Regions from separate parts of the Parabacteroides sp. KHUB-03 genome, predicted to be linked through region 3. Evidence: riboswitches for the same ligand, from Rfam matches in the RefSeq annotation. Region 3 holds a riboswitch; each other region holds the start of a gene.
What was found. A riboswitch is a leader RNA that binds a small molecule or an ion and turns the genes downstream of it on or off. The one in region 3 is predicted to bind thiamine pyrophosphate.
Positions count from the first base shown of each region.

Region 1: it holds a riboswitch for thiamine pyrophosphate, as region 3 does, so the genes downstream of both, ACYIB7_RS08795 (sulfide-dependent adenosine diphosphate thiazole synthase) here and thiD (bifunctional hydroxymethylpyrimidine kinase/phosphomethylpyrimidine kinase) in region 3, are expected to answer to the same signal.
Region 2: it holds a riboswitch for thiamine pyrophosphate, as region 3 does, so the genes downstream of both, ACYIB7_RS13725 (TonB-dependent receptor) here and thiD (bifunctional hydroxymethylpyrimidine kinase/phosphomethylpyrimidine kinase) in region 3, are expected to answer to the same signal.

Region 1 covers NZ_CM153257.1:2,035,091-2,046,125, reverse strand. The annotation lists gene ACYIB7_RS08825 (putative porin) at 1-1,217, opposite strand, end outside; gene ACYIB7_RS08820 (2-oxoacid:acceptor oxidoreductase family protein) at 1,355-1,897, opposite strand; gene ACYIB7_RS08815 (thiamine pyrophosphate-dependent enzyme) at 1,905-2,669, opposite strand; gene ACYIB7_RS08810 (hypothetical protein) at 2,730-2,900, opposite strand; gene ACYIB7_RS08805 (3-methyl-2-oxobutanoate dehydrogenase subunit VorB) at 2,914-3,999, opposite strand; gene ACYIB7_RS08800 (4Fe-4S dicluster domain-containing protein) at 4,017-4,250, opposite strand; TPP riboswitch at 4,385-4,482, shown strand; gene ACYIB7_RS08795 (sulfide-dependent adenosine diphosphate thiazole synthase) at 4,545-5,315, shown strand; gene ACYIB7_RS08790 (hypothetical protein) at 5,457-7,685, shown strand; gene ACYIB7_RS08785 (hypothetical protein) at 7,789-8,751, opposite strand; gene ACYIB7_RS08780 (DUF6769 family protein) at 9,087-9,479, shown strand; gene ACYIB7_RS08775 (efflux RND transporter periplasmic adaptor subunit) at 9,591-10,769, shown strand; gene ACYIB7_RS08770 (efflux RND transporter permease subunit) at 10,781-11,035, shown strand, end outside.
Region 2 covers NZ_CM153257.1:3,174,884-3,185,918, reverse strand. The annotation lists gene ACYIB7_RS13755 (fimbrial protein) at 1-1,048, shown strand, start outside; gene ACYIB7_RS13750 (DUF3575 domain-containing protein) at 1,118-1,675, shown strand; gene ACYIB7_RS13745 (DUF3868 domain-containing protein) at 1,683-3,155, shown strand; gene ACYIB7_RS13740 (hypothetical protein) at 3,240-3,584, shown strand; gene ACYIB7_RS13735 (thiamine diphosphokinase) at 3,680-4,315, opposite strand; gene pnuC (nicotinamide riboside transporter PnuC) at 4,299-4,931, opposite strand; gene ACYIB7_RS13725 (TonB-dependent receptor) at 4,940-7,159, opposite strand; TPP riboswitch at 7,206-7,317, opposite strand; gene rimP (ribosome assembly cofactor RimP) at 7,464-7,931, shown strand; gene nusA (transcription termination factor NusA) at 7,935-9,203, shown strand; gene infB (translation initiation factor IF-2) at 9,224-11,035, shown strand, end outside.
Region 3 covers NZ_CM153257.1:1,852,887-1,863,921, reverse strand. The annotation lists gene ACYIB7_RS08090 (septal ring lytic transglycosylase RlpA family protein) at 1-113, shown strand, start outside; partial or broken gene ACYIB7_RS08085 (efflux RND transporter permease subunit) at 257-671, shown strand; gene ACYIB7_RS08080 (response regulator transcription factor) at 716-1,393, shown strand; gene ACYIB7_RS08075 (sensor histidine kinase) at 1,390-2,568, shown strand; gene ACYIB7_RS08070 (2-hydroxyacid dehydrogenase) at 2,735-3,733, shown strand; gene ACYIB7_RS08065 (patatin-like phospholipase family protein) at 3,834-4,676, shown strand; gene thiC (phosphomethylpyrimidine synthase ThiC) at 4,740-6,443, opposite strand; gene ACYIB7_RS08055 (thiamine phosphate synthase) at 6,454-7,131, opposite strand; gene ACYIB7_RS08050 (thiamine phosphate synthase) at 7,113-7,730, opposite strand; gene thiD (bifunctional hydroxymethylpyrimidine kinase/phosphomethylpyrimidine kinase) at 7,727-8,572, opposite strand; TPP riboswitch at 8,593-8,687, opposite strand; gene ACYIB7_RS08040 (BamA/TamA family outer membrane protein) at 8,751-10,043, opposite strand; gene rlmB (23S rRNA (guanosine(2251)-2'-O)-methyltransferase RlmB) at 10,694-11,035, shown strand, end outside.

The DNA of each region.
Region 1 (11,035 bases), 180 kb from region 3:
ACGAGAATTTGAGTACCGGATATCCCGTCTTCTGTGTCATAAGCTGCAGGTAATTTAAAACGACGTTTCTCAAAGTTTATGTAAGCTGTTAATCCGAATTTTACCCAATCCTGGAATCCTTCCCGCAATGATAGCCCCAATGTGTTGCTTAAACTCCAATAGGATGTACGGTCTTCTACCACTTGCTTGTTTTCTGAATTTTCCGTATCTATAAAATGATCAACATAACAGGTGTCGATACCTTGATCTCCGGAGCCAAAATGTCTGCGGTTGTCTTTATATTCAAAAGTGTGAATGATGCTGGATACAGGTACAAATACTTTTTTTGCGTTGCCTTCTTCATCCGTTTCATCCAATTCGCGTTCAAACCCTAAATTGTATCTTTGGGTAAAGAAATATTGCTTACCACGTACGCGATTCCAAGTATCGGAAAAACGTACGGGAAAAGCTTTCGTGTCGGTTGCACGTTTACTGTCGAAACCTTCTACCGGATTGTCCGGGTTTGTGATGTACCGATCGTTTGTGAGCCCTCCGTTTTCTTTATTAATAAAGTTGAAGTTGCTCAGATAGGCATATAAGTCGTATTTGTCGGAGAGATAGCTCCCGAATAGCCGGTAACTCAAAAGTTTGTTCCCATTTGATTCGTAATGGCCACGGCTGTAAATATAGTCCAAGTCGCCTCCTATATTTATCTTTTTCCCAAAATTCAGGGTAAGAGTTCCTTTTAACCGTTCATCCTTATTCTGGCTGGAACCGGCCGTAGTGTACATAATATCCGTATATGGGATTTTTGTGTCGTAAAAATAGGCGTTTTCGGGTGTCGTGATATAGTAATCATACGGATCGGCAAAAATGAAATCACGGGCTTCTTTCCGTTCAAAAAACATTCTTGTTTGGGCGGCCGAACCAATGTTTGCCTGATAGCCTACAGCTAATGACTTACTTTCAACCAGGGTAGAATTTGCATAATTAAGTCGTCCCGTATCTAAAGGGGCAATGTAAGGCTCTCCTAATAAAGGTGTAAGATGATAAGCAATGATACGTTTGGATTTTAATGCGGCACTGTCTACTGCCAGCAGACTGTCGGGTATATCTTTTTTTGCCGATGAAAGATTTGCTAGCGAGAAACTGCCTCGTCCACCTCCTTCCCGGCGATCCTGTGCTGACATAGTTACGGTTTCACACAGGAAGAGTAATATGAATAAATAATACTTCATGGGCTGCAAAGATAATAATATACCTCTTTTGAATTCAAAAGACGGGACTTTTTAAATGTTAAGACAAGACTTTTACACTTAAAAGACGGGACTTTCGATGCCAAAAGAGGTATCCTTGTTTTTGCAGAGTTTGCAAATTATATTTTCTTGATAATTTCCATTCCTTTTTTTATGGCTGTTTCGTTCATCGGTATTAGCTTATGATGCCGTTCGGGCAAAGATTTCTTTAACCCAAGCAGTACATTTTCTAATTTTACCATTGGAACGATTTTAAGCAGACCTCCAAGGATAAGCATATTAAATGCTTTTTCATTCTTCATTTCCGTGGCAACATCCATAGCATCTACGCGATAGACAGAGATGTCCGTACGTTTTACGGAAGTATGGATCCCGTAACCGTCATAAATAAGAATACCGCCCGGCTTTACTTTACTTTCAAATTTATCCATTGATGGTTGATTCAATATGATAGCAATATCATATTCGTTCAGAACAGGAGAACTTATACGGTCATCACTTAAAATTACTGTCACGTTGGCCGTACCGCCACGTTGTTCGGGACCGTAAGAGGGCATCCAACTTACCTCTTTTCCTTCCATCAACCCGGAGTAAGCCAATATTTTACCCATTGATAAAACTCCTTGGCCTCCGAAACCTGCTATAATTATTTCTTGTTTCATCTTACTATTATTCAACATTTTTTAAGTCACCTAACGGATAGAAGGGGAACATGTTCTCTTCCATCCATTTGTTTGCTTTTTCCGGTGTCATTTTCCATCCGGACGAACAGGTAGAAACAAATTCAACAACCGAGGTTCCTTTGCCGGACATTGAATTTTCAAATGCTTTACGCAACATTTTCTTTGCTTTCTTTACAGCTGCCGGAGTTTGTACGCTCTGACGGGTTACCAGGCAAGTTCCTTCCAATTCTGCAAGTAAATTACTTATTTTAAGAGGATAGCCGTTTAAGGCAATATTACGTCCGTACGGACAGGTCGATGTAGGCATGCCTTCCAACGTGGTGGGAGCCATTTGTCCTCCGGTCATACCGTAAATAGCATTGTTTACGAAAACGATCACGATATTTTCTCCGCGATTGGCTGCATGGATAGTTTCTGCTGTACCAATAGCAGCCAGGTCACCGTCTCCCTGATAAGTAAATACCATTTTTTCGGGATTTAGCCTTTTTACGGCAGTGGCAATTGCCGGTGCACGTCCATGAGCAGCTTCAAGCCAATCTATATCGAGATAATTATAAGCAAATACGGCACATCCTACGGGGGAGACACCTATTGTTTTTTCTTCCATATCCATGTCGGCAATTACTTCGGCAATAAGCTTATGTATAACACCGTGGCTGCAACCGGGGCAGTAGTGCATGGAATTTTCATTCATTAATCTGGGTTTTTCATATACCAGATTTTCCGGTTTAATTATTTCGTTGAGTTCCATATGAATAATTTTTCAATTTGTTAATATGCCAATGGATTTGCTCTAAAGACCAGCATATTATTAATTAATAAACCTTACTACGTATTGTGCTAATCTCAGTACAATAGCAGCTCCGCCACAATACAAGAATACACTGCGGTCGTTAACTGCAAAATAACATATTACGGCAGCAATAGCCAATAGCATAAAAAGCAATGTCAGTATTTCGTCTATTTTACTTCCACGTTTCATAAATTGATAATTTTTAATTCTCAATTATCAACGTCTTTAATGCATCCAATACTTCATCCGGAGTAAATACGATACCTCCTAAACGTCCGAAATGCTCGACTTTTACTTTACCGTTTACAGCCAGGCGAACATCTTCTACCATTTGTCCGGCATTTAACTCAACAGAAAGCATGCCTTTTACCTGACCGGCATATTTTGCAATTATTTTTGCAGGGAACGGCCACAAAGTGATAGGACGTAATAAACCCAGTTTAATGCCTTCTGCACGGGCATTCTCTACTACTTTCTGGCAAATACGTGCTGAAGAACCGAAAGCGATCAGCAAATACTCTGCATCGTCACAAAAGAACTCTTCATAACGAACTTCGTTTTCTTCGATTTTTTTATATTTAGCCTGAAAGCGGATATTATTCTCTTCCATTTTTGCCGGATCCAGCTCAAGGGAAGTGATAACATTAGACTTGCGATTGGCCGTTTTTCCCTGTACAGCCCAAGGACATTCTGCAATAATTTCTTCTTCGGTTCTGCGTTTATGGAATGGAGGCATAACCACTTTTTCCATCATCTGGCCAATGATACCGTCTGCTAAGATGATAGCAGGATTAGAATATTTGAACGCAAGATCAAAGCCTAAACCAACAAAGTCTGCCATTTCCTGTACGGAAGAAGGAGCTAGAGTTATTAACCGGTAGTCGCCGTGTCCGCCGCCTTTTACAGTTTGGAAATAGTCGGCCTGACTGGGCTGGATTGTTCCCAGTCCCGGACCTCCACGCATTACGTTTACAATCAGACAGGGAAGTTCTGCTCCTGCTATATAAGATATACCTTCTTGCTTCAGACTTATCCCCGGACTGGAAGACGAGGTCATTACCTTTTTTCCTGTTCCGGCTCCACCATACACCATATTGATAGCAGCCACTTCACTTTCTGCTTGCAAAACTACCATTCCTGTAGTTTCCCACGGCATTTCAGCCATAAGGGTTTCCAAAATCTCGGACTGAGGAGTGATCGGGTAACCGAAATATCCATCTACACCATAGCGGATTGCAGCGTGCGCGATAGCTTCATTACCCTTCATTAATTTTATATCTTCTGCCATATCTTTATTTTCAACTTTCAATTATCGATTTTCTTTTTGTAGATGGTTAAACAACCGTCCGGACAAACCCAACCACAACTAGCACATCCTATGCATGCATCCGGATTTTTCATGTACACATAATGGTACCCCTTGTTGTTAACTTCCCTGGGATGTAGTTCCAGTACATCTGATGGGCAGGCTACAACGCAAAGGTTGCAGCCTTTGCAGCGTTCCGTGTTTACAACAACAGCTCCTTTTATCTTCGCCATAATTATTCTGTTTAAAATCTATTGTTTCATTCAAGTCGCCAAAGTTAGCAAAAACTTTGAAAAGTGTTTCCTTTTCGCTGTAATTAGTAACCAAATCCTGTCAGAAGAGTGGAAAAATGTACTATATTTGCAACGACTTATCATAGGGGTGCCTTAATATACAGGCTGAGATTATACCCATTGAACCTGATCCGGGTAATGCCGCCGAAGGGAAGAAGGTAGAATGATTGAATAAAAGAAAGCGTTTACCTCTATGTGCTTTCTGATGTTTTTAACTCTAAATTATAATTGGTAATGGAACAGATTGTTTCAACAGGAATTATTGATTCCTATTTTGCAAAGTTAAAGAGTAATTTATCAGTAGACGTAGCTATCGTAGGTGGAGGCCCATCCGGTATTGTTGCTGCTTATTATTTGGCAAAAGCCGGAAAGAAGGTAGCGCTTTTTGACCGTAAATTAGCTCCCGGAGGAGGTATGTGGGGTGGTGCTATGATGTTTAACGATATTGTAGTACAGGAAGAAGCTATGCCTATTGTTAAAGAATTGGGCGTGTCTTATCATGCTGCGGGTAATGGTACTTATATTATGGATTCTGTTCATACCACTTCTGCACTGATTTATCAGGCGACTAAAGCAGGGGCCACAATTTTTAATTGTTATTCGGTAGAAGACGTCGTATTCCATAACGATGCCGTAGCAGGCGTGGTGGTAAACTGGGCTCCGGTAATCCGTGAAGGAATGCATGTCGATCCATTGACTATTATGGCAAAAGCTGTTTTGGAAGGTACGGGACACGATTGTGAAGTTGCCCGCACAGTTGCCCGTAAGAATGATATTAAATTGAATACACCTACCGGAGGCGTGATAGGAGAACGTTCTTTGAATGTGGAATTAGGCGAGTCTACTACTGTAGAAAACACGAAAGAGATTTATCCCGGATTGTTTGTCTCAGGTATGGCTGCTAATGGTGTAAGTGGCAGTTTCCGTATGGGGCCTATTTTCGGGGGTATGTTGATGAGTGGTAAAAAAGCCGCCGAACTGATTTGCGACAAGCTGGGTAAATAACCGGAGGTAATTTTATTTAATGATATATTGGCTTTAGCTGCATTTATATAATGTTTGGCTAAAGCCAATTTTATATTTATATTTGTCTCGTCCGGTTAAAAAACCGGCGTCCAGATTAGGAATATGTTTAAAACCACTATTATGAAGAGTCGACTAATGAATCTTTTTCCGGCTATTTTATGCCTTCTTTTTTATTCGGTTACCACAAATGCGATAACCGGTAAGTCTTCGGATATTGTTATTGAAAACAGTCAGATGCGTCTGGTCATCAGTTCGGATGGCAAGGCACGTAGTTTGATACATAAATCCAGCGGCCAGGAATGTCTGGATACTCAGTCGGAACTCCCGGTTTGTGCTATAACTCAATATAGGCCTTATGATAATGAGAACTTTCTTATGTTTCCGGCCAAGCCCCGCACTTTTCCTTCAAACAAAGTAGAACGGATTGGGGATACCTTGCGGGTTGAATTTGAAGATACATATGATATTGCTTATATACCGATGCATATTACGGATGACTATATCCATTTTACTCTCGACAAGATTGATTACCGTATTGAAGATTTTGGAGTAAAACGCAAAACAGAGATCGATGAATTTACTCTTATGCAATTGCCTGTCCGTAAACGTGAAAATTTCGGTGAATGGCTAAATGTTGTATGGGATGGAGATGTGGCAGTGAACCTTCTTGCAACTTCTCCGTGTACCCGTATTGATGCTTTTCAGCAAAAAAATGCAATTAACTTATATGCAGGCCTTGACTATCAGGTGAAATTGTTTGGAGCCGGTGCTGCATTGATAACCACGTCAAAAGACCGGTTGTTGCCATGTATTGACCGGTTGGAGCGCGATTACAATATGCCGTTGGGTGTTGAAAGCCGGCTTCGCCAGGAATATCCTTATTCTTATTATGAATTGCGAAATGTGACGACTGAAAATATAGATGAACATATCTCTTTCGCGAAAAAAGGCGGTTTTAAAACCATTGTTATTTATTATGTAGACTTTGCGAAATCTTGCGGCCACTATCCCTGGCGCAAGGAATATCCGAACGGAATGAAAGACCTGAAAGAAATAACAGACAAGATATATAAAGCCGGAATGATCCCGGGTTTGCATTTGCATTACTCAAAGGTTGGACGGGATGATCCTTATTTAATGGGGGATAATCCGGATACGCGCTTTAACCATGTGCGTAATTTTACTTTGGCGCGTCCGGTCGATTCTACTTCTACAGTTCTTTATATAGAGGAAAATCCGGAAGGAATACAAATGGAAAAGAACCGTACATTGCTTCAGATAGGAAAGGAGTTGATATTGTATACAGGCTTTACTACCACTCCTCCATATCAGTTAACCGGTTGTACGCGCGGTGTAGGCGGCTCTGTTCCCCGTGTTTATGATAAAGGCGAAAGATTCGGGCTGTTGGATGTAGACGACTGGCCTTTATTTGTCCGTGTAGATCAGAACACCGGCTTACAAAAAGAAATAGCTGAAAGGTTAGGGCAGATATATGAAGGTGCCGGTTTCCGCTTTGTCTATTTTGATGGCGCCGAAGATGTTCCTATGCCTTATTGGTATAATGTATCCCGCTCCCAATTGGCTGTTTATAATGAATTAAGTCCAAAACCATTATATGCCGAAGGCGCTTTGAAGTCGCATTACGGATGGCATATTTTGAGCCGTGGAAATGCTTTCGATATTTTTCCGCCGGAACGTATTCGTCCTGCAATGAAGAAATATACAACGCGTGCGGCACGTCAGATAGCAAAAGATTTTACATCGGTCAATTTTGGTTGGGTAAATTATCTTGCTCCTTCGGAGAAAACAATCGGCATGCAGCCTGATATGTATGAATATATATGTAGCCATGCGGTTGCATGGAATAGTCCTATTTCGTTGGTAGGTAACCTGAATGATCTGCGGAAACATCCTCGTACGGATGATAACCTCCAAGTTATTCGCTGGTGGGAGGAGGCCAAGTTGAAGGGAGTTTTTACCGAAGCGCAGAAAGAAATGCTGAAAAATCTTGATCAGGAATATATCTTATTAAAAGATAAGGGCGGGCGGTATGACTTATATCCTTATAAACAAATAACTACAGATGCGGAGCTTCCTATCCGGGCATTTGTTTTTGAGAAACATGGTAAAACATGTATTGTGTATTGGCATATGTCGGGAAGTGGAGAAGTGGTGTTGGATATAGACAAACGTAAAATCCGCTTGTCGGATGTTGTAGGTAAACGAATCCCGATACGTGAAAAAGATGGTAAGGTTGTTATACCTGCTGCCGGACGTTTATTCCTGGATATTGACTTGCCTGTAGAAGAAGCTATTTCTTTATTCAGAAAGTCACTGGGATTGCTTTGATTAAAGCTTCACTTTTGTTTATTATAAATCGCCCCGATCATTTTATAAAATCATCCCGATCATTCGCAAAAAAGATCGGGATGATTTAAATAGCTGTTCGTTTTTATAAAGAATTGACGATTTTTCTCTGTTCTTTGAAAAAAAGGATACGTTGCATTTCTCCGCTTTCCGAAATCAAAGTGGAAAACTTTTTTAAAGATTGCAGCCACTCTTTCTGTAAATCGCAGAAATCTTTGTCCATTGAGGTAATAGAGTTGATTGCATATACACGAATGAGGCTCAATTGGATGTTATTAGCTTCGAAATAGCTGTAAGTTGCTTCAAAACTTATGTTGGATATATATATATGTACATCTTTTCCCGTATTGAATTTACCTTTAGTTGCAACTTCTTCCAGTTTATCCAGTAAATCCAATAATTCTTGTTTCAGGCATGAAAGCTCTTCTTCTGAAATGAGGTGTATGCTTACAAAATATTTTATATTGTTCACAAGCGAAAAAAACATCATGTTATCCCATATATAATTTGTAGTATGAATCCGTTGTGTTTCATAGATAAAATCATTCTGGGCATTAATCAACTCGTCGGACAATTTCAGTTCCGAAATTTTTTTGATACAATTTACTTTTTCGTGCTGATACATCCACATGAAAAGCCGGAAGCGTGATAAATTGTCATATTTCAGATAAAAAGTCTGAGGTATGATATTGGATGCCGTACTTAGTTCTGCTGCGGGATTATCTCTGAAAGCCTTGAATATTTTTACATAATGGTTGATAATTGTGTAATAGCTTTTTATCGGGTTTGCATGGTGTATCATATTCAGATTGAACATAGCGTTGTTTTGTGCGCTACTACTGGCTATGTGGTCTAAAGATACACCCAGTTTTCGTGAAATAATGATTGCTTCATTGAATGTGAAAGGTACTTCTCCACGCATACGCCGGTAGACAGCTTCTTTCCCGATGTACAGAATATCCATTAAAGTGTTGGCTAAATTTATTCCATCGGGTATTTTTTCTTTCATTGCTTCAATTAACCCGTTGTTTAATACATCGATTGTCATTTGTAAGACTCCTATGTTAATTTGTTGACTATTATATTTGTAATAAACAAAACTACAATCCGTTTGTTTCGAAAAACGCAAACTTTATCTTTTTTACCGGATAAAGTTTCGTTTTACAAGCCAACCTGTTTGGATACTTGTCAAACTAGAAACTTATTTCTTCTGTGATACATTTTATTAGCTACAAATACCTGAATGAACGGACATAACTTTGTAATGTTGAATAAGAATGTATAATTTAATATGAAAGAGAAGGTGGGCGATTTATAATGAGGAATTTACGAATATAGTTGTATCTCTTTCAAATAAAAAAAATACTTTATATCTTTGTTGCGATGTTGAAAAAGACAAAGAAATATATTATTCGATATGTGATGCTTCTGGCAGGTATCGTGCTGTTGATGTCAGTAATAGTTCCGCATCATCATCATGAAGACGGATTTCCTTGCTATAAATCGTTAGCAGAATCGCATCATGCCAATACGACACACGGATGTTGTTGTGACGGACACAACCTTGCCTTTTTCTCATCATTACAATTGCACGTAACAGATATGGATGCCAATATGCATCTTTTCCCCCTGTTAGTGTTGTTTGATTATGTAAATCCTCCCGAACCGCTTTTATGCGATTGCCCTTTTCATAAAGAAGGTGCCGTCTATATAGAATCGCTGCACGATACGTGGATCGTATCGGCGTCCGGACTGCGTGCCCCTCCTGTGTGCTAAAATAAACTTTTTCGGATGAAATTTAAATTTCTTTCGAAAGAAATTTTGTTTTCTCCCGGAAGGATTGTTTTTTCCTTCCATAATAATAAGCACAAAAAATAAATCACATTTATGAAAAAGATATCAATCTTATGGGTGCTTTGCGCCTACATTTTTGCCGGATGTGCAGGAAATGCTTCACAATCCGGACATGAGGGACATGATCATTCACATGAACAAGAAGCCCATGACCATGAACACGAAGAAGCAACCAGTGAACATATTCCCGGTGAGGTGATCTTTAATCAGGCATTGGCGGAAGCTGTTGGTTTGGAAACAATAGATTTGCAGCTTGCCCCGTTTACCAATGTTGTTAAGACAAGCGGACGCGTAATGGCGGCTCAGGGAGACGAATCGGTTGTGGTTGCTACTGTGCCCGGTGTCGTTACGTTGGGCAGTCTTCCTTTTGTGGACGGAACATCTGTACGTAAAGGCCAGGCTATCCTGAGCCTTGCTTCCAGTGGCATTTCTGATGGTAATATAGCTGCCAAAGCTAAGTATGCTTACGAGACGGCGAAGAAAGAATATGAGCGTATGGAGCAATTGGTTGGCGATAAGATTGTTTCGGCCAAAGATTTTGAACAGGCCCGTTTGAATTATGAGAACGCAAAGGTGGCCTATGAAGCTGTGGCCGGCAAACAAACGGCAAACGGAGTATCTGTGGTTTCTCCTATCAATGGTTATCTAAAAAATATACAGGTGAAGGAGGGCGATTATGTTTCCGTAGGTCAGCCTATTGCTACGATTTCACAAAACAACCGTTTGGTGTTGCGTGCCGAAGTTTCGGAAAAGTATTACAACGAGCTGCCGGCTATTACGTCGGCCAATTTCCGTACTCCGTATGATAATGCCACATACAAATTATCCGAACTCCACGGACGTTTGCTTTCCTATGGTAAATCGTCTGATTCAAATTCTTTTTATGTTCCTGTAACATTTGAATTTGATAATAAAGGAGCCGTTATTCCCGGTTCTTTTGTGGAAATTTATCTGCTATCGTCTCCTATGGAAAATGTATTGAGTGTACCAGTGTCTGCATTAATAGAAGAACAGGGAGTTTATTCTGTATATGTTCGTTTGGATGAAGAAGGTTATCTGAAGAAAGCGGTTACCCTTGGGGCAGACAATGGCTCGGAAGTGCAAATCCTTTCCGGTTTGCAACCAGGAGATAAGGTGGTAACCAAAGGTGCATATCAAATTAAGCTGGCTTCGGCTTCCAATGCTATTCCGGCACATTCTCATAGTCATTAAATCCGATAGTCATGCTGAATAAAATTATATATTACTCGCTGCATAATCGGCTGGTTGTTTTGGTTTGTGCCGTGTTACTGATGGTTGCCGGAACCTACACTGCGTTTAATACGGATGTGGATGTGTTCCCGGATTTGAACGCTCCGACTGTTGTTATTATGACGGAAGCAAACGGAATGGCGCCCGAAGAGGTAGAACGTTTGGTTACATTTCCAGTAGAAACTGCAGTAAACGGGGCAATGGACGTACGTCGCGTACGTTCGTCT
Region 2 (11,035 bases), 1.3 Mb from region 3:
AAAATCTGCTGTTAGTAACAATGGTAACGGAAAATATTCTTATGGAAATCCTTATGGTTGGGGGCAAACAACGGATGGGCGTGCTAATATGATAAGGGAATTGACTGTATTATCTCATTCGGAAGTTCGGTGGCCCAACTGGAACAGTGTTCCTTATTTATCAGGAAATTTGAGTAATTATACAAAGGCATATAATGCATGTATGTCTCGTAACAGAAATATGGGAAATATTTCCGATCAGGTTAAGGAAAATGAAATAAAGTGGTTTTTACCATCTTTGTCTCAATACCAGGATTTCGTTATGGGACAAGATGCGTATGACCCGGCGGCTATCCTTTTTCCGGCTAATAGTGAGAATACACTACATTATTATGCAAATAGCAAAGGTGCCGAAGCGGAAAATTTCAGAAATATATTATGGGCGGAAGAAGGCATTTCTACGAGTGACTATGCTGAATATGAGAAACGGCATCGGCATTCTGTCCGTTGTGCACGTTATTTAGGCCGGATTGATAAACCGGACGATAGTAAAATTCAAATTTGGTCTAAGAGTAAAAAGATTTATAATGGAGAAAATTATGATAAGTTGGAATTGAGATATATGGATAAGAAGGCACTTCGCAGTTCTTCTGATGGTGGTAATCAATTGGCTATGCACACTGAACTTTCTGAAAACACAAAGCCATACAAATCCTTTTTGATTTATAATGAAAATAAGACAGGTGGAAAATGGAGTGATGTAAACGGAGTATCACCTAATTATATACCAAAAACAGAAGAACAAGGAGGGTGTCCGAAAGGTTGGCGTATTCCGAATCAGCGGGAACTTACTTTGTTAGTGAGAGCGCTGGATATATCAAAGGGAACAAGCGGGAATTATATGAATTATGTAGCCCGTACAAAATTCTCCGGTAAAAATAATTCAGGTAAAGATTATTTAGGACATACATGCGAAGGCTTCTTCTTTAGCGAAGGTGGTTTAGGAATTACCCGTACTACCGATACAAGATATGGATTTGTGCGTTGTGTTCGTGATTGTGTTGAATAACGTACGCAATGCTTTAAATAACCTTGTTGTAGTTTTGGTTTTAATCTGGAAAATATAAACAAAAGATATATGAAAAAAGTCCTTTTCCTCTTTCTCCTTCTAGTTGGTATGTCGAGCGCATACGGACAGAAGTTTGCAGTGAAATCGAACTTGCTCTATGACGCTACGGCTACTATAAATTTGGGAGCGGAAATAGGGCTGGGTAAAAAATGGTCTCTTGACATATCCGGCAACTATAATGGCTGGATGATGGGTGACCAGGCCAGGTGGAAGCATTGGATGGTGCAACCTGAAGCACGTTACTGGTTATGTGAGAAATTCAATGGCCATTTCTTTGGTTTACATGCACATTATGCAGATTATAATGTGGGTGGATTTAGCCTTTTGGGTGATCGTCTGAAAAACCGCCGTTATCAGGGATATTTGTATGGTGCAGGTTTGACTTATGGTTATCAATGGGTTTTGAGTAATAGATGGAGCATTGAAGCTGCTTTGGGTCTTGGTTGGGCGCACATGAAAGATAATGAATATCCTTGTGCTACCTGCGGAAATAAGTTGCCTGCTGAAACACGTGATTATTTTGGTGTGACAAAAGCGGCTGTTTCTATTATTTACTTTATTAAATAACGAAGCGATGAAAAAGATAAATATATGTATGCTGGTAATCTTGCTGGCTTTGGGTTCACCGCTGGCTATGGCTCAGACGGTTGGTTCGCCGGTGAAGGTTGTTTGTAACGATTTGGTGGAAAAAGGTGGACGGCTTTATATCGATGCGGTTATTATGATTCCTGCAGATGTGGTAAAGTCTAGGAATTCGCTGACATTAACTCCTGTTCTTGAAAGTTCTACGCAAAAGAATGGTTTACCTTCTGTTTTGATTAATGGCAAAAACCGCCAGAAGGTATATAACCGTGAAATTGCTTTGCATAATTTACAAGATGAACCTCGTTATACGGTGTTGAAGGTTTCTGATGGAATGCAGCAGGTTAATTATAAATTGGATATACCCTTTGAACCTTGGATGAAAAATGCCAAACTGGTTTTGGACCAGGATTTGTGTGGTTGTGGTAAAGAAACACCGGGTACTCCGTTGTTGGTTGCCGATAAAGTTCGTATGCGTCCTGATGAGCGTTATCAGGTGGCTACTACGCTGGTTTATATTTCACCGGTGGCAGAAACTGAAAAACATCGGGCAGAAGTGGGTACAGCTTACTTGGAGTTTGTTGTAAACAAATACCAGATTTTGCCGGACTTTCGTAATAATGCTACAGAATTGTCTAAAATCGATAATTCAATCGGTGTGATTGTGAACGATAAAAATGTAAAATTGAGAGATATTGTCCTTAAAGGATATGCTTCACCGGAAGGTTCTTATAAATCGAATACGGTATTGGCAGAAAATCGTGTAAAAGCTTTGGCCGAATATGTCCGTAAAAAGCATGATTTCCCAAAAGGGATAATCCTGACAGAAAATGGTTCTGAGGATTGGGGCGGTTTCCGTGAAAAGGTACTGGCGGATCAGTCTGTTCCTTCACGGGATAAAGTGCTGGCTATTATCGAAAGCAATATCGATCCTGATAAAAAAGATGCGCAATTGATGGCACTTGATGGTGGCGTTCCTTATCGCTATGTCTTGCAGAATATTTATCCTTCACTTCGTCGCTCGGATTATAAAGTGGATTATACGGTTCGTTTCTTTACTGTGGAAGAAGGACGTGAAGTGATTAAAACGAATCCGAAGCAATTAAGCCTGAGTGAAATGTTTGCAGTGGCTAATAGCTATGAAACCGGTAGTAAAGAGTATAATGAAGTATTTGATATAGCTGTATGTATTTATCCGAATGATCCGGTAGCCAATCTGAATGCTGCAAATATTGCTTTGACAAAAGGAGATTTCGATGTTGCACAAGGCTATTTGAAAAAAGCCGCTAATTCGCCGGAAGCCATTCATTCACGTGGTGTTTTGAACCTGATGCAAGGTAATTTGGATGAGGCCGAAATCCTGTTGAAGCAGGCAAAAGCCGCCGGTGTGAAAGAAGCGGATGCTAATTTGATAGAATTGCAGAAAAAACGGGATGATAATGTACTATTTGATAGTTTTAACTAGAAAATTGATGTAATTACCTACTTTAACTGGCAGACAAAGAAAATATATTTGTAGTACTAATATGCATGTAAAAAATTGTGGGATATGGAAAGCTCGACTACAGTAGAGCGGGTTCTGACATCTGAAATTGATAATTCCGATGGGGTCTATTTGTATCTTGAGGACAATGAATGGTGTGCTTATGAACGTTCTGCTTATTACTTGGCATCATTGGATGTGCCGGTTAAGCTAAAAAGGGAAGTCGTTCGTGACGGATACGATGTCGTATTATTAAAGGCTATGTTGCCGGCGGATAATATGTATTTGCTTTTATCGCCTAATACTGTTTTGAAGCTGGTTGCAGACGACCGGTTGTTGTTTCGGATGAATAAAGTAATCGAAGGATTTTCCGAATGGAAGGAATCTCAGCTGGTAAGATTACCTGCATGAGATAAGGGTTCGTGAGAATCTTATATACTAAGTTGTAAAATTGAGGGTGTATTTGCTCCGGAAGTTGATCTGTTGAAGACGCTTCCGGAGCTTTTTTATTTTCCGGATGCGCAAAAAACAATTATGCGTGCTGTTTCTGTCAAAGTGATGGTGAACGTATCACCTAAAGCTTCGTTTAGTGTTCCTTGCCACCAGGCGGTAAGTTTACGATTATGGATAGGCCAGCGTAATCCTTCCGTACTTATTTCTCCGCAAGGGTACATTGAGAAGATTGATATTTGTTGTCCGGGCCGGCTTGTTAAAGTTGCTGTTTTCGTTAAAGGAATAAATAGGCCGTAATCGGAAAGCATTTCTATCCTGTCGAATAATGGAGCGTGTTCCAGTAATAGAGAAATATTACCGAGTGTATGATCTTCACGTAAACCGGTAGCTCCCAAAATCAGTATATGTTTATATCCGGCTTCATGTGCATAGAAAACAGATTTGGTAAGATCGTTTATTTCCTGGTTTTCTACAATATGGATGCGGTCGGCATATAGTTCTCTCAGAGAAAGAGGAATACTATCCATATCCCCTATAATGGCTGTGGGAGCCAGGCCTCTGTCATAAAGTGCCTGTACAGCACCGTCGCAGGCAATAATGATCGGAGTCTGGTGTAATAATTCCAAAGGACGGGCTGTCGTTGGAAAACTACCGTTTGCTACAATTATGCAATCATAAGGTACTGTCATCTGTTTTTATTCCTTTCTTTTTCCACGTATGCCATCCGGCAATGGCCAGCAAGGCGTAACAAATATAGAGAAACATTGTGGGATATAATCCGCGTATATAAAAAAGATAAACGGAAACGAAATTTACCACGATCCAGAATATCCAATGTTCAATAATGCGTCGTGCCAACATCCAGGTAGCTACGATACCGACTGCAGTGGTGAAGGCATCACCTATCGGGATCGGAGAATCTGTAAAATTATTCAATACATACCAGATCATAATAAAAATGGTTAATAGAGCGATACCGACTCCCACAGCAAGCTTAGGTGTCAGATGACGGTATATTATTCTTTCGGAAGAATTTTTATTTTCTTCCGGAAGAAATTTGTTTTTCTTCCGGGTCCATTGCCAGAAGCCGTAAATACTTATGCCGACATAATACATGTTAAGTCCCATATCAGCATATATTTTTGAGAAGAAAAATACGAACACATAAACCAGCGACGTGAGAAATCCTACCACCCACATGGCCCGGTGTTGTTTTATCTCAAGAATAAGATAAAGCAAACCGGTGATAACGCCGAAATACTCTAAAAAGTTGACAGATGATAGTTGGCAAATGATAGTTGGCATATTATTAATTAGAATTTTAAAGTAAGACGTGCCATGGCATTGATACCGGCTTGTGTGAAATAAGCGGCGGAATCGATGCGTTTGCCATCTACGATAGACGAATATACGTTTCCGTTTGTTTCGTATTCGGTATTAAATAGATTATTGACGGTTACATCCACCCCGATTTCTTTTAAGAACTTGGGCTTTATGATGTAACCAACACGTAAACTGTTGATAAAATAAGGATCGATGGAGCGGGATTTGCTGGATGTATTATCCAAATGCTGACGGCTTACATATTGCGAATTAAAACCGGCAGAAAAGTTTTTCCAGTTAAAATTGAACATACTGTTTGCTATTACATTTGGAGAAAAAGCAATATCTGTAGAACCAAATTGAAATTGAACTTCTTCTTGCCCGGGCACAGGGTCCCAGTTGCTGTCCAGATTACTTACCGTTTCGATGAAGTTTTTTATCTTATTCCGGCTCCAGGTAACGTTCCCGCTCCATAATAACCATTTGGTGATGGTTATGCCGGCCGTCAGTTCAATTCCCATACGGTAGCTTTCTTTTATATTGGATGTGAGAGCTTCTCCTATTTCGCTGATTTTTCCGGTCAGAATAAGCTGGTTGTTGTAATCCATAAAATAGAAATTGGCACCCAGGTGGAATCGTGGATGTGTGAAGCTGTATCCGGCTTCGTAGTCGAACAATCTTTCGGGAACAGGGCGTTCATTAATACCTGCTTCGGTGAAGTTGTCGCGGTTGGGTTCGCGATGGGCAACAGAGAAAGAGGCAAATGCATTATGGAATCCTTTGTTGAAATTGAATCCGACTTTGGGGTTGAAAAAGTTCCAATGACGATTGACATAAAGATTGTCTCCGGCTTTATCATCGTTCCCTTTAATTGTATAATCTATGCCTCGGTATTGCAGGTCTGCATATCCGTTAAAATAGTCGGTGAAGAGATAATTTACTTTTGCATATGCATTGTAATCTGTTTTATCTCCGGTGTTGCGATAGTATTCGTAATCCGGTTTCGGAAGGCTGTTAACTTGTTTTGCCCATATAACACGGCCAAAATGATTTCCTGCATATTTATTGGCGGCAGCACCCAACGTTATTTGCATGCTTTTGCTGCGATAATTAGCATTGTATACAGCACCGTAGAAATCGTTATCTAACCATTTGCGGCGGACAAGGTCGGTTTTCTTAACCTCTTTACCGGACGGGTCAATATAATTGGGAAGTTTGTATTTTTCATATTTGGCTTCGGCTTTATAATCTTCGTAATAGCCGCTACCATCTGTGTAATGGAGAGTGAGTGCCATATTCCAGAAATCGTTAAGACGTTGGCTTGCCATTAGTTGATAATTGTGCTGCCAATAATTGTCTGTTTGGTTATCGTAGAATTTGGTTACGCCGTCTTCTTCATATGCGCCGCATGAATTATAAGTCCGGTCTGTTTTCAGCTTGTCTGCCGGTACACCGTTCCATGCCTGGTATGTTTTTTCGTTGTTGCCGAAGGTCTGAAATTTGATTAATGTATTGGAAGCATAAAAAGCTGCCGATACATAATAAGAACTCATCCGGGCGAAAGCGCGGTCTATGTAGCCATCGCTACGGATATTTGAATATCGGGCATCAAAAGCAAAATGGTCGTATAATAGCCCGGTTCCGCCTTTTACCGTATTTTTTACAGTACCGAAAGAACCGGCTGAAATAGAATATTCGGCGTATGGTTGTAAGGCCGGCTTTTGCGTCTGCATGGCAACCGTAGCTCCAAAAGAAGCAGCTCCGTTTGTAGATGTACCTGCTCCGCGTTGGATTTGAATACTTTCTACGGAAGAAGCGATGTCTGCCATGTTTGCCCAAAACAAGGTGTGCGATTCGGGGTCATTCATGGGAACCCCGTTTACTGTAATGTTGATACGGTTTGCATCTGTTCCCCGGATACGGAAACCGGAGTAACCAATGCCTGTTCCAGCATCGGAAGTCATAATAACAGACGGAGATTGGGAGATAAGATACGGAATACCTTGTCCGTCGTTTTTACTGTTAAGCTCTTTTCCGGAAATATCCGTGTAAGCAACGGGGGTTCCTTTTACAGCTTTGGTAGCGGTGATCACAACTTCATCCAATGATATGTCTTTGGCGATTTTCAGGGAGTCTGCCGTTTCATGGGATTTGCCCTGTACATTAGGAATGACCAGTGAAGCGGCCATTACGATTAAAACACTTTTCATCCTTTTGCCTTTTTATTTAAAACGAAATGGTTGAATAGTGGAGGAGTGAGTATTGATTCAATTTCCCTGCGCCGGCATTACCCGTATCAGGTTCTATGGGTATAATCTCAGCCTGCAACCTTATCAGAACGAATCGGTACAAGCACCCCCTTGTATTCGGTGGCAAAGATAATGAAAAAGAGTATTTGCACAAAAAATACATATTTCTTTGTAAAGTCGTTGACAATTTGTATATTTGCAAGCGATTAAGCGAAGATGAGGAGGGGGCGGGTAGTCCCCTTCTTTTGTTCTCAACTGTTTGTATATGATTGAAAAAAGTGTAGTAAGCCAGTTGGTCGAGGAAAAATTAGCCTCTTCAGACAATTTTTTAGTGGATATAGTTATTAAACCGGGAAATCTTATTATTGTCGAGATTGATAATGATGAGGGTGTTTGTATTGACGACTGTGCAGAATTGAGCCGTTATCTGGAAGAACATCTGGACCGGGATGTGGAAGACTATGAACTGGAAGTTGGATCGGCGGGCATCACATCTGCATTTAAGGTTTTTCGCCAATATGTTAAGAATATTGGCAATGAAGTGGAAATGTTGCTTAAAAACGGAGTCAAGTTGGCAGGTGTGCTGAAATCGGCGGATGAAACCGGTGTGGTTGTTACCGTTGAAAAGCAGATCAAACCGGAAGGTGCAAAGCGAAAAGTAACTGTGCAGGATGATCAGTCGTATACATTTGATGAAATAAAATATACAAAATACTTAATAAGATTCAAGTAAATTATGGCCAGAAAAGAGGAAACAATCAGTATGATTGACACCCTTGCGGAGTTCAAGGAGTTGAAAAATATAGATAAGGAGACAATGATTAGCGTATTGGAAGACTCTTTCCGAAACGTTATAGCTAAGATGTTTGGCACTGATGAAAATTATGATGTAATTATCAACCCCGAAAAAGGTGACTTTGAAATTTGGAGAAACCGTACGGTGGTAGCAGATGATGAATTGGAAGACTCTAACCTGCAACTTACTTTGACCGAGGCCCGTAAGATTGATGCCGACTGTGAAGTGGGTGAAGAAGTAACGGATGAAGTACATTTTGCAGATTTTGGCCGTCGTGCTATCCTGAACCTGCGTCAGACTTTGGCTTCTAAAATACTTGAATTGCAAAAAGATAGTTTATACGCGAAATATAAAGACAGAATCGGATCTATTATTGCGGCTGATGTATATCAGGTATGGAAAAAAGAGATTCTGTTGCTGGATGATGAGGGAAATGAGTTGCTGCTCCCGAAATCGGAACAGATCCCTACCGATTTTTATCGTAAAGGAGAAACCGTTCGTGCTATTGTACAACGAGTGGATAATTATAACAATAATCCGAAAATTATACTTTCGCGTACAGACAAAGTGTTCCTGCAGCGTCTTTTTGAATTGGAAGTGCCGGAAATTAATGATGGTCTGATTACCATTAAGGCTATTGCCCGTATCCCGGGTGAAAGAGCCAAAGTTGCAGTGGAATCATATGATGACCGTATTGACCCGGTGGGCGCTTGTGTTGGAATGAAAGGTTCTCGTATTCACGGAATTGTCCGTGAGTTAAGAAACGAGAATATCGATGTAATTAATTATACATCCAATGTGTCGTTGTTCATACAACGAGCATTAAGCCCGGCAAAGATTTCATCTATACGTGTGAACGAAGAAGAACGTAAGGCAGAGGTTTATCTTCGTCCCGAAGAAGTTTCATTAGCTATCGGTAAAGGCGGTTTGAATATTAAACTCGCTTGTATGTTGACCGAATATACAATTGATGTATTCCGGGATATAGAAGGTGCTGATGAAGAAGATATTTATCTGGATGAATTTGCAGATGAAATAGACAGCTGGGTAATCGATGCGCTTAAGAACATAGGTTGCTATACAGCAAAAGGTGTTCTTGCTATGAATCGCGACGAGATTGTGGAACGTGCTGACCTTGAAGAACAAACAGTCGACGAGGTACTTGCTATTTTATCTGCCGAATTTGAGGATGATGGAGACAACGAATAAGTATTACGACAAAGTTAGATATGCCTATAAAATTAATTCAAGTACAGAGAAAATTAAACGTGGGAATCAACACGGTTGTTGAATTCCTGCACCGAAAAGGGTTCTCGGTTGAGGATAATCCCAATACGAGAATCAGTGATGAACAGTATGCTTTGCTCGTAAAAGAGTTTGGAAAAGATATGCCGGAGAAAGATTATTATAATCGTTTTGCGGCAGAACGCGTCCAAAAAGAGACTCCTTCTGTGAAAGAAGAGAGGCCTTCAGAAATTAAAACGGAAATTCCGGAAGATTTGAAACCTAAGTTTGTGACTAAAGGACGGATAGATCTGGATAACTCCCATAAAAAAACACAGGAAAAGCCTACGGTAAAAGAAGAACCTGTAGTGAAAAAAGAAGAACCGGTTGCTGTAAAAGAGCATACAAAGCCTTTACAGGATGTTCCGGTTGCTAAACCTGTTCCTGTTGTGGAAAAGAAGCCGGTAGAAAAACCAGCTGTTGTACAGGAATTTAAAGCTGAGGAGAAAAAAGAAGAAAAAGTTATAGTTGTGAAAGAAGAAAAAGCCGAAAAGAAGCAGCCCGAGGTTGTAGTTGGTGCTGAAAAAGTAAACTCTGGTAAAGAAGTCGAAATAAAAGACAACACTACTGCCTCTAGTGATGACTCTGACGAGGCTGTTTTCCGACTCAATACTCCGAAGTTTGAATCGAAAATTAAAGTTACCGGAAAGATAGACCTAAATGCTCTGAATCAATCAACCCGTCCTAAAAAGAAGACGAAAGAGGAAAAGAGAAAAGAGCGGGATGAGAAGCAAAAATTTGCCGGAAATAAACCGAATAATCCGAATGGCCCGTTTAAAGGTCCAAAGGATGCAAATGCCGCTCCTAAGCCAGGTACGCCGGTGAAAGCCGGTGAGGAAAATGATGCGAAGAAAAAACGTAAACGCATCAAAAAAGATCGGGTGGATGTAAACAACACTCCGGGGACAAACTTTACCCGTGCTCAGCGTGATGAACGTAAGCCTCGTCTGAAGAAACCTGTAAAGGCCGAAGTTAGCGAAGAGGATGTTCAGAAACAAATTAAAGAAACGTTGGCACGTCTGACGAATAAGGGTAATAAGAACAATAAGGGTGCTAAATATCGCCGTGATAAACGTGATGCTGTTCAAAAACGTGAACACGAATTGCAGGAACAGGAAGAACGTGAAAGCAAAATATTGAAACTTACAGAGTTCGTTACGGCTAATGATTTGGCTAATATGATGGATGTTCCGGTGACACAAGTTATCGGTACTTGTATGAGTATCGGCATGATGGTTTCTATAAACCAGCGTTTGGATGCCGAAACAATCAATATCGTAGCAGAAGAATTTGGTTTCAAAACTGAATATGTGAGTGCTGAAGTAGTAGAAGCCATTAAGGCAGACGCAGATGAAGATAATGAAGATGACTGGGTTTCGCGTCCGCCTATCGTAACAGTGATGGGACACGTAGACCACGGTAAAACATCTTTGCTGGATAATATCCGTAGCGCGAATGTGATTGCCGGTGAAGCCGGAGGTATCACGCAGCATATCGGTGCTTATAATGTGAAGTTGGCAAGTGGCCGACGTATTACATTCCTGGATACTCCGGGTCACGAGGCATTTACTGCCATGCGTGCCCGTGGTGCGAAGGTGACGGATATTGCAATTATTATTGTTGCTGCCGATGATAACGTGATGCCACAGACTATTGAAGCGATTAACCACGCATCGGCTGCAGGTGTTCCTATCGTATTTGCAATTAATAAGATCGATAAGCCACATGCAAATCCTGAGAAAATCAAGGAAGAGCTG
Region 3 (11,035 bases):
TTCCTGCTGCATTAGATTTGAGATACCTTGATTTGATTTATCCGAAAATACCTTATTTGGAAACCAGTCATTTACGAATCAATCCTCCTTATAAAGTAAAATTTACAAAATAGCGTCTAATCAAATTCTAATTTCAACTAAGAGCATTCTAACGTGATAGATAAAGTTGCAGACAAGTATTTTTATAAGTGTCATAGAAATCTACAAACTCAAGAAGACAGATATTACGTTTACGAAAATTTTTATTTATCCCTTTTATGAAGATGAACGTAAATTCAATATAATGGTTCGTTACGAATCTTCATTCCGGAGAAGTGAAGAGGAAATTGGAAAGATTCTTGTACCGGCACGTGATGGTACAATGGTTCCAATAAAAGAACCAGCCGATATTCGAACGATAACAGGACTGCTTATCATATATCGTGAAAATCATACACGTTTCTGTACAGTGAAGTTTTCTGTACGAGGACGTGATATGGGAACGGCTGTTGCCGGCGGCACTTAGCTATGGTATCGGATCGGAGATCCAGCGTCCGTTAGCTATTGTTATCATCGGTGGACTTATAGGCGCAACATTTTTCACTTTGTTCGTCTTTCCTTTGATGGTAGAAGCTTTTTATCGTCGTATGATGTATGATAAAAACGGAAAATTACTGCAACGTAGGTTGTAATATTATATCTTTGCAAAACAGGTAGTTTAAGAAAAGAATTAAATATGGCTAAAATATTATTGGTAGAGGACGAAGTTAATATAGCCTCATTTATAGAACGGGGACTAAAAGAGTTTGGCCATGATGTGCATGTTGCTTATGATGGTGCTACCGGATGGGAATTGATCCAAAAAGAGAGTTTTCAGCTTTTAATTCTGGATATTATTATGCCGAAGATAAATGGATTGCAGCTGTGCCGCCAATACAGGCAATTATATGGATACCAGTCTCCTGTTGTGATGCTTACAGCTTTAGGAACGACCGATGATATAGTCAGTGGCTTGGATGCGGGTGCAGATGATTATCTGGTTAAACCTTTTAGCTTTCAGGAATTGGAAGCCCGTATTAAAGCCCTGTTACGCCGTTCGGGCAATGAAATGCCAACCCATGCTCTTTGCTGCGGTAGCCTATCTTTAGATCCGACAGGTCACCGGGCTTTTCGCGATAATACGGCAATTGATCTTACAGTGAAAGAATTTCGCTTGCTTGAGTATTTTATGCAAAACCAAGGCGTGGTTCTTAGCCGGCTCAATTTGTTAAAGCATGTTTGGGATAAAGATTTTGATACGAATACAAATGTTGTAGATGTATATGTGAATTATCTTCGTGCCAAAATAGATAAAGACTTTGAACATAAGCTTATTCATACGGTTGTTGGGGTCGGATATATGATGGAAGCATGAAAATAGGCAATAAAATAACATTGTTTTATACAGCTATTACTGTAGGCATAATAATGCTGGTTGTCGTTGTTTTCTACTTTGTATCAGCCAATTATATCACACGTCTTTATTACTCGTATTTAACGGAAAAAGCATATGCCACAGCCGCAAAGCATTGGGAAAAGGACGAGGTAGATACAGATAGTTATGCCAGGATTCAACAACATTATGAAGAAACTCTTCCTGTGGCTACGGAAATACTGTTGAATGCAGATAGTATTGCCGACACGCATACAACACTGGAACGTTATCTTTCAGAAAAAGAAATTAAGGAATTATACAATGGTGAAGTAATCAACTTTAGCCATGATTTTAAGGTTGGTACTGCTGTTTATTATCCGGATAACGAAGGCAATTTCATAATTCTTGTAATATCCAATAATCAATATGGAAGTGAAATCCAGAAACGTATAGGCGGATTATTGCTGATCTTATTGCTTATTGGTATTATCCTTATATATCTGGTAGGGAAGCTTTATGCTATTCGTATGGTGGATCGGATAGATGCAGCATATCAGAGTGAAAAATCATTTATCGGCAGCGCTTCCCATGAGTTGAATAATCCGTTAACTGCGATACAGGGAGAATGTGAAATCAGTTTGTTGAAAGAACGCACACCAGAAGAATACCAAGCCGCATTAGAACGTATAGCGGCGGAAACAAAACGGATAATTACATTGATGAAGCATCTTCTATTTCTTTCTCATGGCGATAAAGAAATTGTGAAAAATGCCCGTGAAAATATTCCTTTAGCAGACTTTTTGATGCGATTTGTGGATGGCCGTATAGGTTTTTGCACAGATAATTTTGCATATACATTCCAAGCAAATCCATATCTGCTGAAAATAGCAATCAGCAACCTCTTGAATAATGCGTGTAAATATTCTAAAGATACACCTGTCGAAATGCGTTTAAACGGAGCTATACTTGAAATTACAGATCAGGGCATAGGCATTCCAGCTGAAGAGATAAAGCGTATTTATCAACCGTTTTACCGTGCTAGTAATACACGTGAATATGCAGGACACGGTATTGGTCTTAGTCTTTCCATGCGGATACTGACCACGTATGGAGCAAAAGTTGATATTATTTCAGAAGAAGAAAAAGGGACTACTGTTCGGATTGAATTTCCATAATGGAATCGGAGCTGGTTAAAAGTCCTTTAGCCGGTCCTGCTATTTTTACCGATTCAGGTGTAACGCCTTGTGCTTCTTCCTGGCTAATAAGTCTGCGATCTGTTAAACGTGCCGTAATTACAGAACATTCATATCTGTAAATCAGTTATTATTAAAAACAGATATTATGGCATATAAAATTGCGCTTTTCGGTGCTAAACCGTATGATATAGCTTCGTTTGATAAAATAAACGAACAGTATAACTTTGACATACGCTACTTTAAAGGACATTTAAACAGGAATAACGTGGTCTTGACTCAAGGCATGGATGTGGTATGTATTTTTGTTAATGACACTGCTGATGCCGAGGTAATAAATGCTATGGCTTCCAATGGAGTAAAGTTGCTGGCTTTACGTTGTGCAGGTTTTAATAATGTGGACCTGTCTGCGGCAAAAGATAAATTGCCCGTCGTACGCGTTCCTGCTTATTCACCTTATGCTGTAGCAGAATATACGTTGGCATTAATGTTATCGCTAAATAGGAAGATACATAGGGCTTACTGGCGTACAAGAGACGGTAATTTCTCGTTGAATGGCTTAATGGGATTCGATATGCATGGTAAAACGGCCGGTATTATCGGAACCGGAAAGATTGCAAAGATATTAATCCATATTTTAAAAGGACTGGGCATGCACATTTTAGCCAACGATTTATATCCTGACGAGAAATATGCTGTTGAAGAAGGATTTACTTATGTTCCATTAGATGAATTATATAAACGTGCAGATATTATATCGCTCCATTGTCCGTTGACAGAACAAACACGTTATATCATAAATGATGACTCTATTTCTAAGATGAAGGACGGAGTAATGATTATTAATACAGGTCGTGGACAACTGATCAATACAAATGCATTGATTGAAGGTTTGAAAGAAAAGAAAGTGTCGGCTGCAGGCTTGGATGTTTATGAAGAAGAAGGTGACTATTTCTATGAAGATAAGTCCGATAAAATTATTGATGATGATGTTTTGGCAAGATTGCTCTCATTTAATAATGTGATTGTTACTTCCCATCAGGCATTTTTTACGAAAGAGGCTTTGCACAATATTGCTGAAACGACATTCAAAAATATCGATGATTTTCGCAAGGGGCTTCCTCTAATCAATGAAGTTACAAAGTAATATTCTATAAGGAGATTATTATTTATCGCTGATTTATTATATTTTTGTGGCCATTGTCCGGTGTGAGCCAGGCAATGGCTTTTTAATGAAAATACGATTTATGAAAATAGATAAACAAACCGGTTTAGTCTTGGAAGGAGGAGGGATGCGTGGTATATTCACCGTAGGTGTATTAGACTATTTTATGGATAATAATATCCGTTTCTCTTACACAATTGGTGTTTCTGCCGGAGCAAGTAATGGCATTTCGTATGCATCCTGGCAACGGGGACGATCCCGTTTCAGTAATATAGATTTACTTAAAATATATAATTATATAGGCTTACGCCGTTTACTGCAAGGCAAAGGTTATATAGATCTTGATTTTTTGTTTTATACATATCCCGAAAAGTATTATCCTTTTGATTATGATACATATTTTCGTTCTTCCGAACGCTTTGTTGTGGTTACAAGTAATTGTTTAACAGGAAAAGCTGAGTATTATGAAGAAAAAAAAGATCCTAAAAAACTGCTTGATGTATTAAGAGCATCTTGTTCCTTGCCGGTTATGTGTCCTGTAGCTCACGTAAACGGGATTCCTATGGTAGACGGAGGTGTTTGTGATGCTATTCCGGTTCGTCGGGCTATAGAGGACGGTTACAAAAAAAATGTCATTATTCTAACTCGCAATAAAGGCTATAGGAAAGCTAATAAAGATTTTTATTTACCCGGATTCATTTATCGTAAATATCCGGCAATAAGGGAACAGCTGAAGTTACGTTATCGTAGTTATAATAATGTTTTAGATTATATCGATCAATTAGAAGCGGAAGATAAGGCTATTGTTATTCGTCCTCAAAACCCAATCACTGTTGGACGTACGGAACGGGACGTTAAGAAACTATCTGAATTATATGATGAAGGATATGAATGCGGGCGCATGATAAAAAGAGGTGACTTTTGAAATCAATATTTTTGTCTTGATATTTCAAAAGTCACCTCTTCTAAAGGACAACAAATCTAAAGATTAATCCTTGCATTTGCTATGTACATCCTTGCTAATCCTCATAGCACAGAAATTAGGACCACACATCGTACAATACTCTCCATCAGTTACAGCACTTTCTTTATAGTACTGCAATGCACGCTCCGGATCAAGGGCCAGATTGAACTGGTCTTTCCAACGGAAATCGAAACGGGCTTTACTTAAAGCATTGTCACGCACTTGTGCGCCAGGATGTCCCTTTGCCAAATCAGCTGCATGTGCAGCAATTTTATATGCAATAACACCGTTGCGCACATCTTCTTTATTTGGCAATCCCAGATGCTCTTTAGGAGTAACATAACAAATCATAGCTGTGCCGTGCCAAGCAATCTGTGCACCACCGATGGCAGAAGTTATATGATCGTAACCTGGAGCGATATCGGTCGTTAAAGGGCCTAGTGTGTAAAAAGGTGCACCATGACAGGCATATTGTTGCTCTTTCATATTTTCGTGTATTTTATTCATCGGCACATGTCCCGGTCCTTCAATAATAACTTGCACGAATTGATCCCAGGCTACTTGTGTCAATTCTCCCATTGTATGCAATTCGGCAAATTGAGCAGCGTCGTTGGCATCGTAAATAGAGCCAGGCCGTAAACCGTCTCCTATAGATACGGCAACGTCATAAGCTTTTAATATTTCGCATATCTCAGAGAAATGAGTGTAAAGAAAATTCTCTTCATTATGAATCTGCATCCATTTGGCCATAATTGAACCGCCTCGTGAAACAATTCCGGTCAGACGCGTCTGCGTCAATTCTATGTGTTTTTTTAATAAACCTGCATGAATTGTAAAATAGTCTACACCTTGTTCTGCCTGTTCTATTAGAGTGTCGCGGTAAATTTCCCAGGTCAGATTTTCTACACATCCGTTTACTTTTTCTAATGCCTGGTAAATAGGCACGGTTCCCATTGGTACCGGACAGTTTCGAATAATCCATTCACGTGTTTCATGGATGTTGTCTCCGGTGGAAAGATCCATCAAAGTATCGCCACCCCATTTGCAGCTCCAGACAGCTTTCTCTATCTCTTCATCTATACCGGATGAAAGAGCCGAATTGCCGATATTTGTATTGATTTTGACAAGAAATTTTTTACCAATAATCATTGGTTCTGCTTCCGGGTGATTAATATTGGCCGGAATAATGGCACGTCCGGCTGCTATTTCTTTACGAACAAAATCCGGTGTTATATATGATTTCAGTCCCAATGCTTCAATCTGTTGGTTTTCGCGAATGGCAACATATTCCATTTCCGGTGTTATGATGCGTCGTTTGGCATAATACATCTGAGTGATATTTTTCCCTTCTTTGGCTCGATAGGGCAAATGGCGCTTGGGAAAACGGATTGAGTCGAGTGTTTGGTTTTCTAATCTTTCACGGCCATATTCTGAGGTAAGCTCACTTAACTGGATTAAGTCACGGCGACGTTCATACCAGTCTTCACGAATACGGGGAAGACCGGCATTAATATCAATTGATATTTTGGAATCCGAATAAGGACCGCTTGTGTCATAAACAATCACCGGATTATTCTTCTTGCATATCTTTTCGCCGTTATCGTCTATCGTCACGGTATCTAACAGCTTGATTTTACGCATACCTACCTTAATTTTATTAATCTCTCCCGGAATATATATTTTCTCAGAAGAAGGATAAGATACACGCATGTTTTTCTTTGTTGCCATATATTTAAGTTTAATATTTATCTCCGCAATATTTTTTTATCTCAGATAAGAATTTCCGGGTCGATTCTATAGGATCCGGAGCATTAACAATAGATCCTGATACGGCAATTCCATCGACACCTGCATCAAATAAAGGACCAACATCTTCTAAACGGATACCGCCTACAGCGACAATAGGAATCATACATCCGGATTCTCTGCACTCATTTATTATTTTACGATACCCTTCCAGACCTAAAATAGGACTTAATTTCTTTTTCGTTTCTGTATAACGATAAGGCCCCAATCCTATATATGAAGCCCCTTCTTTATCTGCATGCAATATGTCTTCCAAAGTATTGGCAGTAGCGCCTATATGAGAAATAAGGCTCCAATGACAGCTATCTAAAATTTGCCGGGCTTCAGATAAAGGCATATCCTGTTTACCCAAATGAATAGCCCTGGCGTGACTTTCCATAGCCATCTCCAGATTATCATTCATACAAAAGATATATTCGGGATCCGATATTTTAAGTTGGGAAATTGCCCTGGCAATTTCTATGTCAAATTTATCTTTCATACGGAGTTGCAACCAAGTTCCTCCGCCTTCATAAAACATTTTAGCCTGATCCAATTCTGTATATTTGCCGGAACAATTTGTAATGAGCATCAGACGGTTTGTATTTTTTATCAATGAATAGCCAGACATAATTCTAATGATTTGAATCGTTTTATAATATTATTTACTTCTTTTTCAGAAGGAGATTGGCCCCATAATGCTCCTAATACTGCTACGCCTCCGAAAGCTATATCTTTGAGCTGCGGTATAGTGGAAATGTCAATGCCTCCCAGTGCAATTACTTTCTCATTAATCAGACCTGTTTTTGATGCTTGCCATAGTATGTCTAAAGGAAAGCCATTTCCGTAACCTTGCTTGGATATACTTTGAAAAATAGGGCTGAGAAACCGGTAATCAAATTTTGCATTCTCTGATATTTCCTGCAAACTATGGCATGAACAACTTATGCTTCCCGAAAATCCGTTGGGAATAGTATTGTTTCTTCTATTTAGATGGATTCCTTTAAAATGATAAGGATTACCGTTTGCAACCAGTCCAAATTGATCGTGTAAAACAATATGTGAGTAATATTGAGAAGGTATTTCCAAGATCAACTTCTCTAATGCAGATCGGCTACAATGCGGTTTCCTGAGATGCAAACATCCCATTCCTTCCCTAAACAGATTGGAAAGGATTTCTCCTTCGCCACAGAAGAAATATGGTGTTGTTATAACAAACAATTTTTTCATCCGTGTAATTTTATTTTCTGTAAAGGCACCGGAGAAAAGAAGTGATTCGTTGCACCATGTCCATTACCGACACAGACATCAGCTCCTTCTGCTAAAGCGTTCGTAATGTATATTTTTGCCATACGTACAGATTCCTGTAAATTATTGCCAAGAGCTAAATATGCAGCTATGGCCGATGACAAGGTACAACCGGTACCATGTGTATTATTCGTATGAACTGTTTGAACTTCAAGATGTATTGGAGCCAAATCCGGCATGATAAGAATATCCTTTGTCGTTATACCGGCCAGATGCCCGCCTTTTATAAGAACTGAGCGACATCCCATCTCTTGTAAACAACGGGCAGCTTTTTCCATATCCTTTTCATCTTTAATATTGATACCGGATAAATATGCTGCTTCATCAACATTGGGAGTAACCAAGGCTACGTTAGGAAATAATTCATCGATAAGTACATGTATTGCATTATCTTCCAAAAGCTTCTTCCCACTTGTTGAAATCATAACAGGATCTAATATTGTATAAGCGGGAGCAAAGATTTTTATTGATTCTGCAACAATATGGATGGCTTCTTTATTATGAAGCATACCTATTTTGACAGCATCTATTGTGAAGTCCAGAAAAACGGCATCTATCTGTTTTTTCAATAAATCGGGAGTAACGGCTTGTATTCCGTAAACAGTTTGTGTATTCTGTGCTGTTATTGCAGTGATAACCGATATTCCAAATACACCCAATGCAGAAAATGTTTTCAAATCTGCTTGTATTCCTGCTCCACCACCACTATCGGATCCTGCGATAGTTAGTGCTGTTGGATAACGAAAAATATTGTTTCTATCCATTTTTCTTATCAAAAAGGAGGGAAAAAGCCTCTGTGCTTTCCTACGACGGCATTACCCGTATCAGGTTCGAGGGTATGATCTCAGCCCATACAGTTTGGCACCCCTTTATGTAATACAAAGGTATAAAGATTAAAGAATATTACAAAAAAGAAGTGTTAAATTTAAGAAAGTGTCCTTTTTAGAACGCTTCTGTCATATTCATATAAACGGCCATACCTTTTTGGTTCGGATCTTTACCTACATCCAGCCGGAAATTCTTCCCCGGTTGCATCTGTATACGAAGACCAACTCCGTAGTTAAATTTCCATTTACTCCAATCTACAACAGGAGCATTTCCTATAGTACCTGTTCCTATCCATCCCACGAAACCACATTTTGCCCAAAAGTTTCCGCTTTTGTATTTTTCTACACTACCGAACATGTGACGATATTCAAGTATGGCATAAGCCATTGTCTTATCACGGTATTTCCCCCAGTAATAACCACGTAAATCAAAAGGAGAACCGAATGACGGTAACTCGGTAAACGGAATATCACCCACACTTATCAATGAGCGTGCAACCCATGCTAAAGTACTTCGGGGACGAAAAACCTGCTGGAATTGACGATATTCCAGATCAAACATTCCATAATTGTATGCACCTCCGAAGTATTTGCTGTATACCCTGGCTATACCACTAAGTAACATACCGGAACTAGGGGTTGCAACATCATTCCGGGTATCATATTGTATTAAACCGCCAAGACCTATGTTAACATATTTCAGTTTGAATTTCTGAAAATAAGGATCCGCCTGCATAACCGGATTAATGTCTGTAGATTTCGTATAATTGATATCAAATAAAGCACCTGTATATAAATGGGGTTTGATTTCCCATACAAAGCGGGGATAAAGCTGGAAATAGCTTTTATGGAACTTGGTGGTAGAATCGCTTTTTTCAGTGTGTTCTATGTTTTCATAACCTTTGCCAAAGTAATGGGACGGCTCATTTCTATATCCGTAACTAATATAAATACGGAACTTATTCTCATTAAAAAATAGAGTACCTGCACCGGCAAACACCATTGTCCCGTTTAATGTAATATTGAATCCGGCCGGAATAAAAGAACGTTGTGAAATTGTATCATTCTTATTTAATCTGAAGCTTGCCAATACAGCTCCACCCACACCTAATGACGCTTCAGGTGTATATGACGGGCCGCCAAGTATAGACCACCAGACATTTTTCTTTGCACGTATGGAATCTTTACGCAACTGTTTATAGTAACGGTTACGTTGCTTCTCATTCATTGGCTTACCATCTATCATAAGAGGTTCAGGTGACGGAGGGGCAATGATTGTGTCTTGTGAGGTTGCTGAAATATTGCTGACGGAAGATTGAGACGAATTTATCCCCTGTTGCGCATATAACGATTGCAAAGATATCATCCCGATTATTCCTGCAAAAATGAGAAATCCTTTGTAAAACATTTACTGTCTTTTTATTTTGAGCTGCAAAAATACAAAATAGGAATGATATCTTTATTAGTTTAAATATTTAATAACAAAGTGGGGACACAGAACTTTGTCATTATCCCATACCTGTATATAATAATTTACAGATATGGAATAATTGTAACATATATACCTGTAATTATAGCAGAGGTTATAACCCCGGATATATTAGTTACCCATTCATAGTTATGACTTTTGTAATTTATAGTTATGGTATTAGAAAATCATAACTATAAATTACAAAAGTCATAATACGACAGTCCTGATACATAATTGGAGTGCTTACTTATCCTTTATAAAAGACAAATAGCAATTATTAATTATGGAAATCTGTTTAAATAATAATTTTCCGCAAGACGTAAATCCAGTGGCCTGAACGGATGCGGAGAGAAGAGAATTTTAAAGAGTGGGTTGTTAATAATGTCTCTGATATTTTATTAAGGATACTTTGTTCTTTTTGTAATAACGATTCGAGTTGGTGTGAAGCAATGGTAGAAATAGTTTCGGATATATAACTTTCAAAGAGTAATAAAAGTTAGTGTATTCTTTGTATATTTGCACAACGTTGTGAAATATTATACAACTTGAACCAATAAACATTTGATATTCAATTAAGAATATAATACATGAAAGAGAACGAAATGGTTTTTGGCATACGTGCCGTAATCGAAGCTATACAGGCAGACAAAGAAATTGATAAAATATTAGTAAAACGAGAATTACAAAGCGATCTTTCCCGTGAACTGTTTGGAGTATTAAAAGGACGTGATATTGCAGTACAACGTGTTCCGGCTGAGCGTTTGGATCGTTTGACCCGTAAGAATCACCAGGGTGTGATTGCGTTTATGTCTGCCATAACCTATCAAAAGCTCGAAGATATAATTCCATTCTTATACGAACAAGGAAAAAATCCTTTCATAGTATTATTGGATGGTGTGACTGATGTACGTAATTTCGGAGCTATAGCC